DNA from 2 places in the Sporosarcina sp. YIM B06819 genome. Region 2 is predicted to be linked to the other one. Evidence: riboswitches for the same ligand, from Rfam matches in the RefSeq annotation. Region 2 holds a riboswitch; the other holds the start of a gene.
The links. A riboswitch is a leader RNA that binds a small molecule or an ion and turns the genes downstream of it on or off. The one in region 2 is predicted to bind lysine.
Positions count from the first base shown of each region.

Region 1: linked by a shared signal. The riboswitch ahead of R2B72_RS01430 (aspartate kinase) and the one ahead of R2B72_RS12215 (Na+/H+ antiporter NhaC family protein) in region 2 are both predicted to bind lysine.

Region 1 is NZ_JAWLIQ010000001.1:293,834-297,050, reverse strand. Features, by position in the region: gene R2B72_RS01440 (succinate dehydrogenase cytochrome b558 subunit) at 1-31, opposite strand, end outside; gene R2B72_RS01435 (YslB family protein) at 255-671, shown strand; gene R2B72_RS01430 (aspartate kinase) at 715-1,941, opposite strand; lysine riboswitch at 2,033-2,211, opposite strand; gene uvrC (excinuclease ABC subunit UvrC) at 2,260-3,217, opposite strand, start outside.
Region 2 is NZ_JAWLIQ010000016.1:56,027-59,243, forward strand. Features, by position in the region: gene R2B72_RS12205 (bifunctional metallophosphatase/5'-nucleotidase) at 1-271, shown strand, start outside; gene yunB (sporulation protein YunB) at 314-1,075, shown strand; lysine riboswitch at 1,134-1,312, shown strand; gene R2B72_RS12215 (Na+/H+ antiporter NhaC family protein) at 1,456-3,030, shown strand.

The DNA.
Region 1 (3,217 bases), on a different contig from region 2:
GGCGCAAGTAAAAATCTGATTCTCTCGACAAGTCTTTTACCCTCCCTTATTACTGAGGTTGCCTATCAGGGGTTGTCATCGTTTTGACACGAAGCAATCATTGACGGCTTCCCTCTACGTGGTACAATATTAGAACATGTCCATTGTACTCCTCTGTTTTAAGGAGGTCAAGACGATGTGGTTTTTTGTTGCGAACATATTCCTTCTATAAAATGATTAGCACTTATTTTCATCCGAAAGGATTGGATAGTAGATTGGACAATACTACCTATCATTCGCCGACTCGTTTCGGCTATGAAATTTTACGTGACCATGTCTTACCCAGCATTTTAGGCGCTCACCAAGGGGATATCCTGTACTGGGCAGGCAAAGAGGTTGCTAGGAAATTCCCTGTTTTTAGTATTGAGGAGCTTCCCGAGTTTTTTCAAGAGGCAGGTTGGGGGACTCTCACGCTTAAGAAAACAGCAAGAGAAGAATGTTTTTATACGATAGACACCGAAGAAAGTTCGACTATTCAAAATAGATCTTTTCAGTTAGAAGCCGGTTTCCTTGCAGAACAGTATCAGAAATTGAATGGACTTCTTACGGAATGCTACGGTGAAGTACTATCTAAAAAAGGACAGGTTACATTTCATGTGAAATGGGATGTAAAAACTAAAATCAGCCTATAAAAAAAGAGATGCATCCATCAGAGGTGCATCTCTTTTTTCTATATTAATTAATAACAACTGCATCCAATCCAAATTGTTCATGAAGTGCAGCCACGGCTTTCTCCATATCAGGCTCTGGAATCACGACCGACACCTTAATTTCCGATGTACTCACCATTTTCACTGGAACGACTGCTTGTCGCAATATTTCAAACATATTTGCCGCGACACCCGGATTAGATACCATTCCACTACCAACGATTGACACTTTTGCTAGTCCTACTTCAAAATCTGCACGGCGGTAACCAAGTGCCTCTTTATTGGTTTCCAACACGTTGATTGCTTCAGCGAAATCTTCTTTCTTTATGGAAAATGACACAGAAGGTTGTACATCTTCCCGAATGGTCTGGACAATGATATCGACGTTCACAAGGTGCTTCGCAAGCGCTGTGAATATATTAGCGAGCGAGCCGTTAAACGGAACGTCGTACATCACAGTAATTCGAACAATATCTCGCTCAAAAGCGATGCCTCGAACAACTAAATTATTTTCCAAATCAATTTCCTCCTTGATAATGGTTCCTTGTCCGTCCACATGCGCTGGTCTTACACGCAGCGGCATTTGATGGTTCTTTGCAAACTCAACCGCTCTCGGATGAAGTACACCAGCACCAAGATTAGCAATTTCAAGCATTTCATCATATGATATTTCTTCAAGTTTTTGGGCTTTTTTTATTAACCTTGGATCAGTCGTAAATACGCCTTCAACGTCCGTATAAATATCACAACATGCAGCATCTAGCGCAATAGCGATGGCAACAGCACTTGTATCAGAACCTCCACGACCAAGCGTCGTCAGCTCCCCGCTAGCATCAGCACCTTGGAATCCAGTAATAACTGCAACAGCACCCGTTTCAAGTGCAGACACAATTCGATCCGCTTTTACTTGCTCAATACGCGCATTGCCATGAACAGACTCTGTCATTACACCCGCTTGCCACCCCGTGTAAGAATACGCCTCCACACCTTGTGCAGCAATTGCCATCGCGAGCAAAGAAGCCGTCACTTGTTCACCAGTTGCCAGTAACATATCGAGCTCACGCCGTCCTGCTGCCGGATTGACTTCCTTGGCTAACGACAGTAATTCATCCGTTGTTTTCCCCATCGCAGAGACGATAACAGCTACCTGCTTACCTCGATTGACTTCTTCTATAACAAGCTTTGCTGCACGTGCGATTCTTTCCGGATTGGCGACTGAAGTCCCTCCGAATTTCATTACGATCCGTTCCATTTTCCATTCCTCCGTCTTTCTCCTGTACGCAAAAACAGCCCTCAATAAATTGAGAGCCGAGTCCGATTAGGGCATCCTAAAAAAGATGCTCCGTACGGATAGCTCTCCAGGTCGTTGATACCTGACAGACTTCCACCTCTTTAATGGAAATCCAGCAAGACAATCGTGACAGCCGATTTGTCTGCTTCGGCGAATACCCCTTTCCATCTCCTTCATCAGGCTGCCGCCTTCTGGACATGTACTATTAGCACTCGCACCTCTATCCTCACTTCATATAAAATTGTGAGAGGAATAATTCAGTGCATTCACTCTATCACATTATTCTTCCTCCCGCAATGCCTCTTGTCGAAAATACGTTTCAACGGCCTCTGCGACAGCCCCAGGCAATCCAGCTTGCTGCAATGCTTCCACGGAGGCTTCACGAATCTTCTTCACCGATTCAAAATGTTTTAGTAGCTGTTGCTTACGTTTCGGCCCCACACCCGGTAATCCGTCAAGCGCAGACGTCAATGAATTCGTCTCACGCCGTTGCCGGTGGAATGTAATTGCAAAACGATGCACCTCGTCTTGAATCCGTTGTAATAAATAAAAAGCTTCACTTGTCCGTTTTAACGGAATCATCTCAATCGGATTGCCGTATAACAATTGCGCCGTCTGATGCTTATCATCTTTCGCCAATCCGGCGATTGGAATCGATAGGCCAAGCTCATCTTCAATAATCTCCCGTGCTGCTTCCATATGCCCTTTTCCACCGTCAATGACGACTAAATCAGGTAGCGGCAAATCGTCCTTCAACACACGGCTATAACGCCTTCTGACGACTTCTCTCATCGCCCCGTAATCATCATGCGCAGCAGCTGTTTTCGTCATATATTTACGATAATCCTTACGATTTGGTTTACCATCGACAAACGACACCATCGCAGAAACAGGATCAGCACCATATGTGTGAGAGTTATCGAAAGCTTCAATACGGAGCGGTATCGTAATATTCATCGCCTCACCCAACTCTTCACACGCACCAATCGTACGTTGCTCTTGCCGCTCCATAAGTTGGAATTTATCTCCTAATGACATTTCCGAATTTTTAATAGCAAGATCGACAAGCGATTTCTTTTTACCACGCTGCGGAATAAACACATTAACATTCAAAAGCTCTCGAACTAGCTCACTATCGATGCCTTGCGGTAAAAGGATTTCCTTTGGCAATAGATGCTCAGACTTGCCATAAAATTGGCCAATGAATGTCAGTAATTCATCTTCCGGATCTTGATAA
Region 2 (3,217 bases):
TTTGAATGAAGAATGGCCGCATATTGAAATTAAAGGACTTGGATTCCGTGGGACGCTTATGGGAGCAATGATACATGAAAGATTGTACAAAAATCGTCATGGTAAGCTTTATGCGGGGAATCGGCAAGTTGTCGAGGGGCAGACGTATTCGCTTGCCACACTAGATATGTTTACATTTGGCTTTTTCTTTCCTTCGTTGAAAGAGGCGGAGAAAGACTACTGTATGCCTGAATTGATTAGAGATGTGTTGGGCTGGTATGGAACTGAATAAACGACTCCTTTCCTGCATAATGTAACAGCAGGAGGAGTCGTTTTGAGATTTCATGTGCAAAGTACTCGAAGATCAAGGAAGAAGAAACGAAAATGGTTACCGCTCCTTATTCCGGCGTTTCTAATCGCGATTGCCTTATTCTTATACATCATCAATATGAGACTTACACCTATCTATGTCCAATATGCAGAAGTACAAACGCGGATAATAGCCGCTCATGTCATTAACAAAGCTCTCACATCACGGGATTTTAAATTACCTAGCGTTGAAGAAATGTTTCCGGCAGGCACTAATGGTTCTACTGGGGTAATAACAATCAATGCGGAAGCCGCTAGTCGGGCAGTAGGAGATATACATGCACTAGTTGCTACTCATCTTAAGCAGGCTGAAGCGGGGAATTTTGATATGTTGCCCATGCAAAACAATATCGAATATGACCCGCAAGCAATGGAAAGTCAAAAGGGCATTGTATTTTTTGTTCCTATTGGGCAGGCGTTGAATATTCCCTTACTTGGAAATTTCGGTCCAAAAATCCCAATCCGCTTTCATGTCATTGGTGAAGTGCACACGGATATTGAACCGACCATCAAGGAATTTGGTATAAACAGTGCATCTGTCGAAGTAAATGTTGTTGTGACAGTGAACGTTCAAATTATCGTGCCGCTTGCAACGCAAGAAAGTGTAGTGGAACAGAGAATTCTGATTGCAATGGGAATTATTCCAGGAACCGTGCCTCCGGTCTTCAGTAATGGTGGAGGTGCTGCACCTAATATTGAAATTCCAGTCCAACTTCCAAAGCAATAGTGAATAAGACTTGAAAGTTAGCTGTTTTATTGTTAGGCTAGTATAGTAAATAAAATACCGATTGGGTAGAGGCTGCATTGCTTATCAGTCACACACGAGAGATTGACATCTATGACCGTGTGTAAAAGGAAGCTTTGCCGAAGTTTGATAGGATCGTCAAATCCATCAGGCTGGGGTTATTCCAAATAGGAATAACACTGTCATACATCGTTTGATGTGTGATGAGCTACATGTCGTACGTTAGATAAGCACTTTTATTTATCCAACAAACGCAACGTAGATAATGCCGGCTCCCCAAACACTTAATTAAGTGTCAAAAGGAGTCGGTTTTTTTATTCCCCCATGACGGGCCTCAACCCAACAAAATGGAGGATTTTAGAATGATTGGAACATGGGTATCGATTTTGCCGCCACTAATTGCTATTGTCATGGTGTTGGCGACAAAACGCGTATTGCTATCACTTGGATCAGGAGTTGTCGCTGCAGCTTTATTGGCAGCATCCTTTTCGCCAGGTGAATCTATCAAGAATTTATGGAGTGGAATGATCGTCTCTTTCTGGGATGGAGGAGAATTGAATACGTATAATATTTACATTATGTTATTCATCCTTTTACTTGGAGTTATTACGGCATTCGTTAGCTTGTCTGGTGGTAGTCGGGCGTTTGCAGCGTGGGCAGTCCAGCGTATTAAGACAAGACGTGGAGCTAAACTATTGACGGTGTTTTTGGGCATTGCGATCTTCGTAGATGACTATTTTAACGCATTGGCAGTTGGTCAAATTGCTCGTCCGATTACGGATCAGCACAAGATTTCTCGCGCGAAATTAGCTTATTTTATCGATTCAACGTCAGCACCGATTTGTTCGATTTCGCCAATTTCTAGCTGGGGTGCGTTTTTAATAGGACAGCTAGCACTCATTTTTGGTGGTGCCGCGGCTATTAGCTATTCACCACTATCGGCTTTTATCATGATGGCCCCTATGAATTTTTATGTTGTGGCAACACTAGCAACAGTCTTTTTCTTGGCGTGGACAGATGTTGATTTATTTGGAATGAAAAAACATGAAGAGCTTGCGAAAGAACAAGGGCAGTTATTTGATCCTTCGAAAGCGATTCCTGGTCAATTGAAAGAGGAGTTCCCTGTGCACGCACATGGTCGTGTACGTGATCTAGTAGCACCGATTGTGGTGTTAGTAGCTGTTACTTTTGCCATGATGATTAGAACGGGCTATTTGGCAGGTGGATCGATGAGCATTTGGTCGATTTTTGAAAACACAGATGTGCCTTTGTCATTGCTAATAGGGGGAATGGCGGGGACAGCAGTTGCTGCGATGTTGTATATGCTACAGATGAAACGCAATGAAACGGCAAGTATGCGGTTGGTCATTCGCGCATTTACAACTGGTGTACAATCGATGATTCCAGCAGTTCTCATCCTAATTTTTGCTTGGGCACTAACCGATTTAATTGCTGTATTAGATACAGGTGCTTATTTATCGGGCGTTGTCATAAGTGCTAATCTACCAGTGGCATTTTTACCGGTTATTATTTTTGTGCTGGCAAGTTTAATGGCCTTTGCAACGGGGACATCTTGGGGGTCATTCGGAATCCTGTTACCGATTGCAGGAACCATTATGATTGATGCCGCACCGGACATTTTATTACCAGCATTGGCAGCAGTTCTTGCAGGAGCGGTCTGCGGCGATCACTGTTCGCCGATATCGGATACGACAATCCTGTCAGCGACAGGTGCGGGGAGTAACCTGATGGATCATGTGACAACGCAATTACCTTACGCGCTCATCAGCGCAGCAATCGCTGCAATTGGCTATATTGTTTTAGGGATTACAGGCTCTGTATGGATAGGTCTTATTGCTGTCATTATTCTTCTTGTTATATTATTTGCTGTTTGGTCGATGAAAGCAAAAAAAGAGGCCGTTCAGCTGTCTGCATAAAAAAAGAAGCGATGGAATTTCATCGCTTCTTTTTTATATAAAAAGCAATTTTTGGATAAAAAAATGTTTTGACAATAATCAATCAGGTATATATACTAGCAATAAGATTACAAACAATCTGAAAGTATTAAACATTTAATTCTCTGTTTTAGAAATAGAGAATAAGAGGGGGAAACTAGGATTTATA